2 regions of the Arthrobacter sp. UYCu512 genome follow, and region 2 is predicted to be linked to the other one. Evidence: riboswitches for the same ligand, from Rfam matches in the RefSeq annotation. Region 2 holds a riboswitch; the other holds the start of a gene.
The links. A riboswitch is a leader RNA that binds a small molecule or an ion and turns the genes downstream of it on or off. The one in region 2 is predicted to bind S-adenosylmethionine.

Region 1 (7,149 bases), on a different contig from region 2:
CGCGAAGCGCAGGCCCATGGCGGTGAACACACCGCGCGGGTACCGGCGGAAGACTTCGCCCACGCCGTAGCCCTTCTTCTCAACGGTGACTTCCTTCTGGGCCTCCAGGAAGATGGGGGCGTCGGTGACCTTGGTCCGGATGTAGTAGCCGATCAGCACAATCACCGCGGAGAGCCAGAAGGCCACGCGCCAGCCCCAGCTGAGGAAGTCCGCGGAGGACAGCGTCGAGGAGAGGATGAACAGCACCGCAGTGGCCAGCAGGTTGCCCAGCGGAACTGCGGACTGCGGCCAGCTGGCCCAGAAGCCGCGGGATTTGTTCGGGCTGTGCTCCGCGACGAGGAGGACTGCGCCGCCCCATTCACCGCCGACGGCGAAGCCCTGGGCGAACCGCAGGAACACCAGGAGGGCCGGAGCCCAGTAGCCGATCTGCTGGAAGGTCGGCAGGCAGCCCATCAGGAAGGTGGCAACTCCGACCAGGATGATGCTGAGCTGGAGCAGCTGCTTGCGGCCGAACTTGTCGCCGAAGTGCCCAAACACGATGCCGCCGATGGGGCGGGCAACGAAGCCAACTGCATAGGTGAGGAAAGCCGCGATGATACCGTCCAGCTCCGAGCCGGAGTTGGGGAAGAAGGTCTTGCCGAAGACGAGGGTCGCCGCGGAGGCGTAGAGGAAAAACTCGTACCACTCGACGACAGTGCCGGCCATGGAGGCCGCGACTACTTTTTTGAGGCCGGACGTCTTGACGTCGGGCTCTTCTGCGCGCCGTGCGGCCGCGTTTTCCGTGCTCATTTCGACTCCTTTGGCATCGTCTTCGACGCCTCGTGGACCATTGGGAGGAGAGCGCCTGTGAGGTGAGACACGCGGCGCCATTCCCCACGAGTATGTCCGGTTCCGGCCCGGGCCTCAACGGCCATTAGTGCAGAGCGCATCTGCAAAAGTGCACACCCGCGGCGGCTTTTGGCTGCTGGACTACCCGAAGAAGTGCTGTCGGAGCTGGGTGTTGAGCTGCCCAATCTCAGTCAGGAAGCCGTCGTGGCCGATGGGCGCCTCGATGGTGTGCACCGCAACGTTGCCCGGCAGGGCAGCCGCGAGCGCCCGGGACTGTTCCGGGAAGTACAGCCGGTCCGAGTCGACGGCCGCCACAAGGAAAGCCGCCGTCGCAGGGGCCAGCGCCTCCGTCAGCGCGCCGCGGCCCCGGCAGACGTCATGGCTCATCAGCGCCTCGGTGATGGCGATGTAGCTGTTCGCATCGAAGCGGCGGACCAGCTTGTTGCCCTGGTGGTCCAGGTAGCTCTCCACCTGGTAACGCCCGCGCCCGGCGAGTGACCCGGCACGCAGCGGAGCCTCGGAGTCCTGGGCGTTCCGGCCGAACCGTCCATCCAGCTCTGCGGCCGAACGGTAGGTGATATGCGCTATCCGCCGGGCCAGGGCCAGTCCCGCCTCCGGCCCGGGACCGCCGTAGTAATCCCCGCCGTTGAAGTTGGGGTCCTGCCGGATGGCGAGTGTTTGCGCCTGGGCGAAGGCAATCTGCTCGGCGGTGCTGCTGGCTCCGATTGAAATAACCCCGCAGCGCCGGACCCGGTCCGGGTAGCTGACGGCCCATTCGAGGGCACGCGCCCCGCCCAGGGAACCGCCGAGCACGGCGTACCAGCTCCGGATTCCCAGCGCGTCCGCGAGCCGGGCCTCGGCGTCGGTGGTATCGCGCAGCGTGACCAGCGGGAACCGTGAGCCCCAGGGCTTCCCGTCGGGTGCCGTCGACGAGGGTCCGGTGGAGCCGTAGCAGCCGCCCAGGATATTGATCGAAACGACAAAGTACTTCCCCGTGTCCACCGGGGCGCCCGGGCCCGCGAGCTGCTCCCACCAGCCCGGCTCCGCACTGGCGCCGCGCGTGACGTGGGTGTCCCCCGTCAACGCGTGCTCGATCAGCACGGCATTGGAGCGTTCGGCGTTGAGGGTCCCCCATGTTTCGTAGCCGAGGGTGGCGTCCGGCAGCCGGGCGCCGGATTCGAGAACCAGGTCACCGATCCGGAGGTACCGGACGGTTCCGTCCGGCACAGCCGCGCCGTCCGCGGCGACGCTGCCGCCGGGGTCCGGGGCATGGGAATGGGAGGTCTTGCTTGCGGATTCACCCTGGCGGGTGGCGGCAATCGTCATGTGAGGACCTAACTTCGCGCTTGCCCGCCGGCAGCTCACCGGCAGGCCAGGTCTTCACCCGGGGCACCCCGCCGCAAATGGAGGGTTGCCGGCCAGCAAGCCGGGGCTGTCGCTGGCACTCATGACCTCCCCTGAGTGTACGAAATGCGGCCGCCCGGTGGCGAAGAATGTGACGCCCGTGTGACTTCCCCCCGGGGAACGGTTGGTCAGACGGTCTTGGCGGCGCGGAAACCGGCATCCAGGTCGGCGAGGATGTCGTCGATGTGCTCCAGGCCGACGGAGAGCCGCACCAGGCCGGGGTTCACCCCGGCAACGACCTGCTGCTCCGGCGAGAGTTGGCTGTGTGTCGTCGACGCCGGGTGAATGACCAGCGAGCGCACATCGCCGATATTAGCGACGTGCGAGTGCAATTCAAGGGCGTCCACAAAGCTCTTGCCGGCCTCGGCTCCGCCGGCGATGTTAAAGGAGACAACGGCGCCGGTCCCCTTCGGTCCGTACTTGCGGCCGCGCTCGAACCAAGGGCTGGACGGCAGGCCGGCATAGGCGACGGATTCGACGTCGTCCCTGGCCTCCAGCCATTCGGCGACCCGGCCGGCGTTGGCAACGTGCCGCTCCATCCGCAGGCTAAGGGTCTCGATGCCTTGGGCGATAAGGAAGGCGTTGAACGGGGACACCGCAGAGCCCAGGTCGCGCAACAACTGCACGCGCGCCTTGAGGATATAGGAGAGGTTCGCGCCGAGGGCACCGTCCACGCCGAGGTCCCGGGCGTAGACCAGCCCGTTATAGCTGGGATCCGGGGTGTTGAAGCCGGGGAACCGTTCCGGGTCCTTGCCGAAGTCGAAATTGCCCGAGTCCACTATCACGCCCGCGATCGCCGTTCCATGGCCGCCGAGGTACTTGGTGGCCGAATGCACCACAATGTCCGCACCCCACTCGATCGGCCGGATAAGGTACGGCGTGGAGAGGGTGTTGTCTACGATCAGCGGGACACCGGCCGCGTGGGCCACCTGGGAGATGCCCTCAAGATCCAGCACGTCCTGGCGCGGGTTGGAGACCACTTCGCCAAAAAAGAGCTTGGTATTGGGCTGCACGGCGTCACACCACTGTGCCAGGTTGTCCGGGTCCGCCACGAAGGTCACGGAAATGCCAAACTTCTTCAGTGTGTGCGCCAGCAGGTTGTAAGTACCGCCGTAAAGGCTGGGACTTGCCACCACGTGGTCTCCGGCTTCGGCGACATTCAGGATGGCCAGGGTCTCCGCCGCCTGTCCGGAGCTCAGCAGCAGAGCCGCGAGTCCGCCTTCCAGGCTGGCAACCCGCTGCTCCACGGCATCCTGGGTGGGGTTGCCGATCCTGGTGTAAATGGGGGCCAGCTCCGCCAGGGCAAAGCGGTTCGCGGCACTCTCGGCGCTGGGGAACACAAACGACGTCGTCTGGTAAATCGGCAGCGAGCGGGCGCCGGTGGCGCTGTCGGGCTCCTGGCCGGCATGGATCTGACGGGTTTCGAAGGACCAGGCACTTGACATCGGGACACTCCTTAGGGGAGCGGGCACAGCCTGAGCCTGGGCACCGTGGCCCGGGCCCGTGCTGGCGCCGCGCTTGCCTCCCGGCGGGCGCCGGACGGCCAGGTCCTCACCCGGGGCACCCCACCGCGATACGAGGGTTGCCGGCCAGCAAGCCGGGGCTGTGCGCTGGCACTCATGACCTCACCCCAGTCTAGGAACCGGTTGCAGGCGGTGGATAGCTTTATGACAAAGATGAAGCTGGCCCGGCCGCGGCGCTGCTGATGCCATGCCAATGCGGCCACGTGTGCTGCCAAGTGTGCTGCCGAGAGTGTGGCCGGAACAGTCCGGATCCGACCCCAACTGCCAGTAAGGGTACCCTAAGCTGAGAGGCGCATCACAAAGTGCCAAGATGATGGCATGCGCATGGATCACGTCTCTTACGCCTGTGAACAAGATGGCCTCGCTGCCACCACCGAACGAATTGCGTCTGCCCTCGGCGTGGAAGCCGTGAAGGGCGGAGTACACCCCCGATTCGGGACCCGCAACATGATCATCCCGCTAGCGGGACACAAGTACCTCGAGGTGGTGGAGGTCCTGAACCACCCGGCCTCCGACAAGGCCCCCTTCGGCCAGGCCGTCCGCGCCCGCTCCGAAGCCGGCGGCGGCTGGATGGGCTGGTGTGTGGAGGTCGACGACCTCGCCCCGTTCGAAGTCCGGCTCGGCCGCGCCGCCGTCAACGGCAACCGCAAGTTCCCGGACGGCCGGGAGCTGGTCTGGAAGCAGATTGGCATCCTTGGGCTCATCGCCGATCCCCAGGTCCCGTACATGCTCAAATGGGAAGGCGATCCGGAACTCCACCCGTCGAAGGCCTACGAGGGCAACGTCAAAATGTCCGCCCTCACGATTGCCGGTTCGGCCGAGCGCGTCACCGAATGGCTCGGCGTCCCGGTGGAGAAGCCGCTCGAAGACGTGGCCGTGCACTGGATTGCTCCGCGCGGGACACCCGGCATCCTCTCCGTCACGTTTGAGACGGCCTCCGGAGCCGTCACGATCTGAGGCTTCACCGCCCCGCACTTCGGCCGCCATCAGCGGGTGTCAACGACGTCACCCACCGATGGTGGCCGAATTTCTTAAAGCACGTATGGGCCGCCGCAGCCGTGCCCCGCAGATCCCCTCCGCGCAGAACCCCTCCGGCGGCTCAGCCCAGGCCGATGGCCTTGCCAAAGAGGCTGAAGCCGACGAAGGCCACGGTGTCCAGCAGCGCGTGGGCGATCACCAGCGGCATCACGCGCCGCGTTCGGGTGTACACCAGTGCAAAAACGACGCCCATGATCGCGTTGCCGATGAACGGGCCGAAGCCCTGGTACAAGTGGTAGCTTCCGCGCAGCATGGAACTGGCGAAGATGGCCAGCGGCAGGCTCCAGCCGAACTTGCCGAGCCGGTCCAGCAGGTAGCCCACCACAATCACTTCCTCCACGATCCCGTGCCGGACCGCGGAGAGGATGAGCACCGGCACCGTCCACCAGTAGGAATCAAGGGCACTGGGGATAATCGCCGTGGTGATCCCCAGCGCCCGGCCCGCAGCGTACAGGCCCAGGGAAGGTACACCGATCAGGGCCGCCAGCCCGAGGCCCTGGATCAGGTCCCTGCCCGGGCGGGCAAACGTGAATCCCAGTTTCCCGAACGCCGTGGCCCCGCTGCCGGCCGCACCGGACACCCGGTGTTCGGTGAGGAAATAGAACACCAGGACCACCGGTACCAGCGCGAAGACAATGTCCAGCAGCTGGTAGCTCAGGTCAAAGTATTCGCGGCTGCTTTGGGAGCGGTTCAGGGTGGAAGTCCCCTCCGCCAGCGGCCCCCGGGTCAGCTTGTCCAGCAGCTGAACGACCGAGTACACGGCGGATTGGCCCAGGGACAGGCCCAGGACGATCCAGACTTCTAGCCGCAGGCGACGGCGGGAGGGAACCAGCATGGTCCTATCTTGCCCGGTTTTTCCCGGTCGTCACGCCTATGCTTGGGGTTTATGAGTGCGCCCGGGAAAATCATCATGATCCGGCACGGCCAGTCCGCCGCCAATGCCGACACCTCGATCTACAACCGGGTGCCCGACTACCGGATCCCGCTGACCGGGCTTGGCATCGACCAGGCACGGGCAGCCGGCGAACGGGTACGGCGGCTGCTGGACGGGCAGCCGGCCTGCGTCTACGTCTCCCCGTACCTGCGCGCCTATCAGACCCTGGAGGCGATGAACCTCGGCGCGCTGGTTGAACGCGTGATCGAGGAGCCGCGCCTGCGTGAGCAGGACTGGGCCAACTTCCAGATCGCCGGTGAGATCGAAGACCAGAAGGAACTCCGCAACGCCTACGGCCACTTCTTCTACCGCTTCCGCGAAGGCGAATCCGGCTCCGATGTCTATGACCGGATCTCCTCATTTATGGAAACGCTGTACCGGCACTGGTCCAAACCCAGCTACGCCCCCAATGCGCTGTTTGTGACCCACGGGCTGACCATGCGGCTGTTCTGCATGCGCTGGTTCCACTGGTCCGTGGAGTACTTCGAATCACTCAACAACCCGGACAACGCCGAGGTCCGTACCCTGTACCGCACCGCAGAGAAAAAGTATGAACTCGACAAACCGTTCAGCCAGTGGGAGGCCCGGCGTGTTGATGAGACCGTGCTGAACGCTCCGCGGATGGTGTTCTAGCGGCCGCAGCGGCAGGCGTCAGTGCGCCCGGACCCCGGCCCGCCAGACCGCGTGGGTCAACGGGATGCCGGGCCGGTAAGCCAGATGGGTGGCGGACGGCGCGTTCAGCAGATGGAGGTCCGCGCGGTGCCCGACGGCGATCGAACCGACGGCGCGTTCTCCGTCGGCGTCGTTACCGGACTCCCGGCCAAGGGCCAGCGCACCGCCGTACGTGGCGGCGCGCACGGCCTCATGGACGCTGAGCCGCATCTGCAGCACCGCCGTGGTGACGCAAAACGCCATCGAGCTGGTATAGGAGGTGCCCGGGTTGCAGTTCGAGGCCAGGGCGATTTGGACGCCGGCGTCAAGCAGTTCCCGGCCCGGTGCCAACGGCTGCCGGGTGGACAGGTCGCAGGCCGGCAGGCAGGTCGCCACCGTCCCGCGTCCGGCGCCAGTGCCGGGGCGCTTCCCGCCGTTGCCGCCGTCCCCGCCGTCCCAGCCGGACCAGCTGCCCGCGAGGGCGTCGACGTCGGCGGCGGACAGGTAGTTGACGTGGTCCACGCTGGCCGCGCCGAACTCCACGGCGAGCCTGACGCCGGGGCCCTCGCCGAGCTGGTTGCCGTGCACACGCAGGCCCAGCCCGGCGTCCCGGCAGGCCTGGAGCACGCGCCGGGACTGGTCCTCGGTGAACGCTCCCCGTTCGCAGAAGACGTCGGCCCAGCGCACAAACGGCCGGACGGCGGAGAGCATCGGGCCGCACACGAGCTCCGTGTATTCCTCGGCGTCCATCCCCGCGGGGACAAGGTGCGC
Region 2 (7,149 bases):
GCAGCAAAAACGCAGGTGTCGCCCTGCTGTGCGCCAGCCTGATCAACCGCGGCACCACCACCCTGCGCCGGCTCGCACGCATCGAAGAAGTGAACAGGATCGTCGAGGTGCTGACGAGTATCGGCGTCGAATGCGTTTGGCTCAACGCCAGTGATCTTCAGATCCGGCGCCCCGCGGCCCTGGACCTTGACGCGATGGACATCGAGGCGGCCCGCCGGACCCGCAGCGTCATTATGTTGCTGGGCCCGCTCCTGGACGAATCCGCCGAATACCGGCTGCCCTATGCCGGCGGCTGCGACCTTGGCACCCGCACGGTGCAGCCGCACATGCAGGCGCTGCGCCAGTTCGGCCTCAGCGTGGACGCCAAGTCCGGCTACTACGCCGTGCAGGCGCCGCCCGCGGACGCGGCGGACCGGTCCTTTGTGCTCAGCGAACGCGGCGACACCGTTACCGAAAACGCCATCATGGCAGCCGCCCACCGCGGCGGGACCACAGTCATCCGCAACGCCAGCCCCAACTACATGGTGCAGGACCTTTGCTTCTACCTGGAGATGCTCGGGGTCCGGATCGACGGCGTAGGAACCACCACGCTGAAGATCACCGGCCGCCCCTCCGTCGACGTCGATGTTGAATATTTCCCGTCCGAAGATCCGATCGAGGCGATGAGCCTGATCACCGCCGGCATCGTCACAAACTCGGAAGTGACCGTCCGGCGCGTCCCGATCGAATTTATGGAAATCGAGCTCGCGACGCTGGAACAGATGGGTCAGCAGCTGGAAGTGTCCGGGGAGTATCTGGCCCGCAACGCGCGCACCCGGCTGGTGGATGTCACCACCCGGCCCTCGGTACTGCGGGCACCCGAGGACAAGATCCACCCCATGCCGTTCCCCGGGCTGAACATCGACAACCTGCCCTTCTTCGCGGTCATCGCCGCGAATGCCCAGGGCCAGACGATGATCCACGACTGGGTTTATGACAACCGGGCGATCTACCTGACGGAGCTGAACAAACTCGGCGCGCAGGTGCAGCTGCTGGACCCGCACCGGATCTACGTCAACGGCCCCACCAAATGGCGTGCGGCAGAGGTGGGCTGCCCGCCGGCCCTCCGACCCGCTGCCTGCCTGCTGTTGGCGATGCTCGCCGCCCGCGGCGTATCGGAACTGCGCAATATCTATGTGATCGAACGAGGCTACGAGGACTTGGCCGAGCGGCTCAACACCCTCGGCGCAAAAATCGAGTACTTCCAGGACTGAGCGACCCCGTAGCGAGGCGGCGCGCTTCACGGAGACCTGGCGCACAATGGAATCATGCGCACCTTCGGTGTGGAGGAGGAACTGCTCATCGTGGACCCCGAAACCGGGATGCCGCTTCCCCTCGCCGACGCCATTTTGCCCCGGCTGGAACCCCCGAAGCGGGCCTCCGGCCGGGCCGGTTCCGCGCAGCCGCCGGTCTATGAGGAACCGAACTTCAGCTATGAGCTCAAGCTGGAACAGCTTGAATCCCGGACCCGGCCGTGCCTGGAGTACGCCGAGTTGCTCCGGCAGCTCAGGCAGGGCCGTGCCCTCGCGGACCGCGCCGCCAGGGTGCATGGCGGCCGGATCGCCGCCCTCGGCACGTCGCCGCTCGGCTCGGCAACCCACCTGACGCCGAAGCAGCGGTACCTGACCATGCAGCAGCGTTTTGGGCGCACCGTCCGGAACCAGCTCACCTGCGGCCTGCACGTCCACACCCTTGTGGAGTCTCCGGAAGAGGGTGTGGCAGTGATGGACCGGATCCGCGACAAACTTGCTGTGCTGATTGCCCTGAGCGCAAATTCGCCCTACTGGAACGGTGCTGAGACAGGATTCGAAAGCTACCGCACCCAGGCTTGGAACCGCTGGCCGGGATCGGGCCCCACCATGATCTTCGGCAGCCTTCCGGTCTACCGCCGCGTCGTAAACCGTCTGGTGGAAAGCGGCGTCCTGATGGATGAAGGAATGGTCTACTTCGACTCGAGGCTGTGCCGGCACTATCCCACATTGGAGGTCCGGGTCGCAGACGTTTGCCTGCGGGCCGAGGACGCCGCGCTGATCGCCGTGCTGGTGCGTGCGCTTGTGGAGTCCGCGTCCCGGGAATGGCACGACGGAGTTGATCCCGCCCCGGTGCCGACGCTGCTGCTGCGGATGGCCGCCTGGCAGGCCAGCAACTGCGGACTGCGCGGGCAGCTGCTGGACTTCGGGACCTTCGTCCCAGCCCCGGCTGCCGAAGTGGTCCATGCCCTGGTGGACTTCGTAGCGCCCGTGCTGGTGGATCAGGGCGAGCTGGACTTGGTGCGCCATGGTGTTAGCCGGATGCTCGCCGAGGGCACCGGGTCGCAGCTGCAAAGGGAACCGTTCGACGCCGGCGGCCTGTCCGCCGTCGTTGAACGCGCCGTCGCGGCGACCGTGCCGGGACCGGACACCGGGGAACCCGCCGACGGGAGCACAACGCTGGGCCCGGTCCGGCGGCGCTGAGTGTGCAGTTCACGGCAGTTCTCCGCCAAGGCATCGCCGCTATCTGCCAACTCAAGCACCGCAAACGGCGCTAGCAAGATTTGAGCGCCTGCCCGAGGTCGCGGATCAGGTCCGCAATATCCTCGAGTCCCACCGAGAGGCGCACCACGCCGTCACTGAGCCCGATCGACGCACGGCCCTCCGGCCCCATAGCGCGGTGCGTCGTGGTGGCGGGATGGGTGATCAGCGACTTCGAATCGCCGAGGTTGTTGGAGATATCGATGATCCGCAACCCGTCCAGCAGCGCGAACGCAGCCTCCTTCGCCGAATGCCCGGCGGACGCGGCGAGCTCGAAGGTCAGCACGGTGCCGCCGGCTTTCATCTGCCGGGCGGCCAGCTGATGCTGCGGGTGGGACTGCAGCAGCGGGTACTTGACCCAGCTGACCGCGGGTTGCTCCTCAAGCCACTCGGCCAGCCGCAGCGCGGAGGCACAGGAGTGGTTCACCCGCAGGGCCATCGTCTCCAGGCCCTTGGTCAGCACCCATGCGTTGAAGGCCGAGAGTGCCGGGCCGGTATGGCGCATCAGCTGCTTGACCGGGCCCTCGATGAAATCCCTGGTGCCCAGGATCGCGCCGCCAAGGACGCGACCCTGGCCGTCGATGTGCTTGGTGCCGGAGTAGACGATCACGTCCGCGCCGAGCTCCCCGCAGCGCTGCAGCAGGGGAGTGGCAAAGACATTATCGACGACGACCGTCGCCCCGGCCGCGTGCGCCATTTCGCTCACTGCCGCGATATCCACGATTTCCTGCATTGGGTTCGAGGGCGACTCGAAGAAGACAGCAGTGGTGGGTTTGGCGAGCGCCTCGCGCCACTGCACCAGGTCCGGGCCGTCAACGAAGACCGTTTCGACGCCCCAGCGGGGCAGGATCTCGTTCAGGATCACAAAGCATGAGCCGAACAGCGATCGGGCCGCCACCACCCTGTCGCCGGCGGCCAACAGGGCACCCAGGGCAGTAAAGACAGCGGACATGCCCGACGCCGTGGCAAAGCAGGCCTCGGTGCCTTCGAGCAGCCGGAGCCGCTCCTGGAACGTCGCCACAGAGGGATTGCCGTAGCGGGAGTAGACGAAACGCTCGTCGTGGCCGGCGAAGGCGCGTTCCGCGGCGGCCGCCGATTCGTAGACGAAGCCGGAGTTCAGGAAGACCGGTTCTGACGTCTCCTGAAATCCGGTGCGGTCGAGTCCGCCGCGGACGGCCTGGGTGTCCGCGCTCCAGTCGGCGGCATCAGGGTTGAATGTCACTTAGTGTCTTCCGAGATTGGTGGGGAGGCCGCGGTTTTTCCAGCCGTTGACAGTGCGTTGGCCCTCGCCGTCGGGTTCGCCCTCAAAGCCCTCAAGGATGTTAAAGGAGGTAAAACCGTCCTCGGTGGCGACGATTGCGGCCGCGACGGAGCGCGCGCCCGAGCGGCACAGGAACAACAATTCGGTGCCGCCGGCTTCGGGGGCCTGTTGTCTCAGTTGCGCCAGAAACTGCGAATTGGGGATGCCGCCGGCGAGGCTCCACTGGATGAAGAGCGGATCATTCTCCGTCGCTTTGGTGTCCGGAATTCCGGCGCTGGCCCATTCACCCTCGGTGCGGACGTCCACCAGGATGGCGCCGTCCCCGAGCTTGGACCAGGCCTCCTGCGGGCTGAGGTCCCCGGCGTAGCTCATGCGTGGCCCCCGCCGTCGAAGTCGAGATCGTCCACGGCGCTGGCGACGGCCGCATCGGCGTTGGCGATCGCCGCCGGCAGCACAAGGGCCTGGGCCACGACGACGTTGCTGCCGTTGAACGTGACAGCCGGGCCGCCGTGCAGAACGTAGCCCTCGGTGAGGGCGGCCGATACACGCTCGCAGAAGGCGCGGTCATCGGCTCCGGTGAACAGACGGTACAGCAGTTTCTGCTCGGCGGCACCGGCGACTGCGGGGGACGGGGCCGGGGCTTTGTTCGCTGCTGTCCGGGGGACAGCAGCGGTGGACGCGTCAGGCATGACGAATCTCCTTCTTTCACGCTTGCAGCTCGAATGGTCGATATGCCGAGTACTCACCTGAGGCACCCCGCCGCGGAAGGGAGGGTTGCCGACCGGCCAGTCAGGGCTTGGCGCCGGTTCTCATTACTCCCAAAGAACGTAACACCTGTGACGCCGGACCGCACGGCGGCGGCCGTCATGTTAAGGAGCGGGGTGGAAACGGAGGTTTGTTCAAAAGCCATTCGCCAGCGGTCATGCCAGCGTCCCCATCCACGTACTCGGGGGATTGCACACAGGTACAAACCCCCGGGGCCTCGAATTTGAACCGGGGAGGCTTTCGGGTAGTTCCTACTCGGGACTTTTGGCAGTCGGCGCGACTTTACTGAAGGACCAGCGCCACGGAAGTCACCAGGCCCTAAAACGCCATCCGAGGATCGCTCAGTTTTGCGGCCGGCTCTGATGATCCAGCCAGTTAGGCCGGTGCGGCGCCGTCGACTGCCGGGCCTTTAACAAGGGAAGGGGACTGCTATGGCCGCGATATATGTTCTACTCATTATTCTCCTGAGCACGGCCTTGGCCGCTGTTATCAGCACACCCGGCCGCCAGGTAACGGAAGGGTTGATTCCGAACCGGCCCTCCGGTGCGGACGCCCGCGGCGATGGCCGGGTCCGGGCTGCCAGGACGGCACAGCGGTGAGGCCGCGCGTATTGGTCACCGGCGCCTGCGGCCCTGCGGGCCAGGCCATCGCGGCCCAACTGAAAGCGCGCGACATTCCTGTCCTCGGGACGGACATCCTCGAGCTGCCGGACGGGGCAGGATTCACGGTGTTCCCCGTCCCGCACGCGACGGACGCGGAACGGGTATCAGCACTTCGGCGACTGGTTAGCCAGGAAGGCATCAATCTTGTCATTCCCACGGTCAGCGAGGAACTGCCGCAGCTCGCCGCGTTCCGGGCGGCGTTCGGAGCGGACGTACGTGTGATGATCGGCGATCCGGGCCCGGTGGCGTTGGCCCATGACAAGCTCTTTACGGCCTGGCAACTACATGCAGCGGGCGTTCCCGTGCCCCGGTTCGGCGTGCCCAGCGACTTCGCCGGTGCGGACGCTGCAATGGCCGCCCTGGGCGGACCGGTCGTCGTCTCACCCCGGGCGTCCCGAGGCGGCCGGGTCGTGACAGTCGTCGATGGCCGCACGGAAATGGACTGGCAGCGACTGCCGGACAGCCGCATCGTCCAGGAATTCATCCCCGGAAACGAGTACCGGCCCATGGTTTTCGGTACACCGGCGCACAACGGTGCCGCGCCGTTTGCGGTTGTTGTGGCGAAGGTTGGGCCGGCGGACCGCATCGTTGGCAACGCCGTGACCACTCGCCGGGCCGAGGCGGGCGAAGCGATCGACGTGGGCAACGTGGCGATGGCTGCGGTCCGCGCGCTGGGCCTCACGGGGCCGGTGGAGGTGGACGTTCGTCGACGCGCCGACGGGACACCCGTGGTTCTGGCGGTGAACGCCCGCTTCGGATCGAACAGCGGACTCGCGCCTGAGCTGCTCGATGCGGTGCTGGCGTCCTTTATCCTGCCCTCCTTCAACCCGGCGTCGTTCCGGCACTGCATGGGGCCGTTCGCCGATGCCATGGGTTGAAATGAACGTCACCGCAGCGCTCCCGGCGGCCCAGTTCCCGCTCGTCCTCCTCGGGCTGCCGGTCCTGTTGTTCGGGCTGGTGAAACTGCTCGTTGTGCCGCTTGCCGTCTGGTTCGAACTTCGGAGCGCCCATCGCCGACGCCGCGAAGTCCCCACGATGTTCGATGCGTGGCCCCGTGTGTCGATAATTGTCCCGGCATTCAACGAGGCAGCCGCTATTGAGAACTGCGTCCGATCGATTCAGCGCACCCGCTACGACCGGTACGAGCTGATCCTGGTGGATGACGGTTCAACGGACTGCACCGCCACGATTATGGCGGCTCTCGCTGCCAGGGATCCCCGGATTAAGGTTCTGGCGCAGGCCAACGCCGGCAAGGCGGCGGCCTTGAACTTCGGGATCCGCAACGCCGCCGGCGAGATCCTGATGTTTATCGATGCGGACGTCATTCTTTCCCGGCACACCGTCGGGATGATGCTCCGCGGATTTGACGACGAGCGAACCGGCGCGGTCTGTGGTGATGGCCGGCCGGTGAAGGTCAAAGGGGTCCAGGGCCGGGTGCTAACCTTCACCGGCCACATCGGCGGCGGCCTGGTCCGGCGCGCCCTGGCGGTAGTCGGCTGTATACCCACCGACGTGGGTGCCATCGGCGCCTTCCCGCGCAGTGTGCTCGAACACGTGGGACTGTTCCGGCAGGACACGGTGAGCGAAGACCTGGAACTGGCCTGGCGGGTTCACAAGGCAGGCTACCGGGTGGTATTCGCCCCGAGGGCTGTTGTCCTGGCGGAGTCTCCCTTGACCGTTGGCGGCCTCTGGCGCCGACGGGTCCGCAGGCACCTCGGCCTGTTGCAGACCATGGCCTTGCACAAAGATCTGATCGGCAATCTCCGGTACGGCCCGTTCGGAACGCAGCTGGTGTTCCACGCCATTACCGTGGTGGTCCTTCCTGCGCTTCAGATCCCGTTGCTCCTCGGCGTGGCCGTCCTCCTTGCGGCCGGCTACCGCCCGCCGGCCGGCGTCGACTGGGTGGTCCTGG

Region 1: another riboswitch for S-adenosylmethionine. It lies ahead of ABIB49_RS04725 (bifunctional o-acetylhomoserine/o-acetylserine sulfhydrylase); the one in region 2 lies ahead of ABIB49_RS14485 (DUF1737 domain-containing protein).

Annotation. Positions count from the first base shown of each region.
Region 1 is NZ_JBEPPA010000003.1:151,427-158,575, forward strand. Features, by position in the region: gene ABIB49_RS04715 (MFS transporter) at 1-789, opposite strand, end outside; gene metX (homoserine O-acetyltransferase MetX) at 970-2,154, opposite strand; SAM riboswitch class IV at 2,166-2,281, opposite strand; gene ABIB49_RS04725 (bifunctional o-acetylhomoserine/o-acetylserine sulfhydrylase) at 2,361-3,677, opposite strand; SAM riboswitch class IV at 3,742-3,857, opposite strand; gene ABIB49_RS04730 (VOC family protein) at 4,074-4,712, shown strand; gene ABIB49_RS04735 (CPBP family intramembrane glutamic endopeptidase) at 4,855-5,628, opposite strand; gene ABIB49_RS04740 (histidine phosphatase family protein) at 5,680-6,360, shown strand; gene ABIB49_RS04745 (amidohydrolase family protein) at 6,379-7,149, opposite strand, start outside.
Region 2 is NZ_JBEPPA010000013.1:42,686-49,834, forward strand. Features, by position in the region: gene ABIB49_RS14465 (UDP-N-acetylglucosamine 1-carboxyvinyltransferase) at 1-1,253, shown strand, start outside; gene ABIB49_RS14470 (glutamate--cysteine ligase 2) at 1,308-2,492, shown strand; gene ABIB49_RS14475 (O-succinylhomoserine sulfhydrylase) at 2,563-3,771, opposite strand; gene ABIB49_RS14480 (rhodanese-like domain-containing protein) at 3,772-4,182, opposite strand; gene ABIB49_RS14485 (DUF1737 domain-containing protein) at 4,179-4,499, opposite strand; SAM riboswitch class IV at 4,513-4,627, opposite strand; gene ABIB49_RS14490 (ATP-grasp domain-containing protein) at 5,171-6,115, shown strand; gene ABIB49_RS14495 (glycosyltransferase family 2 protein) at 6,117-7,149, shown strand, end outside.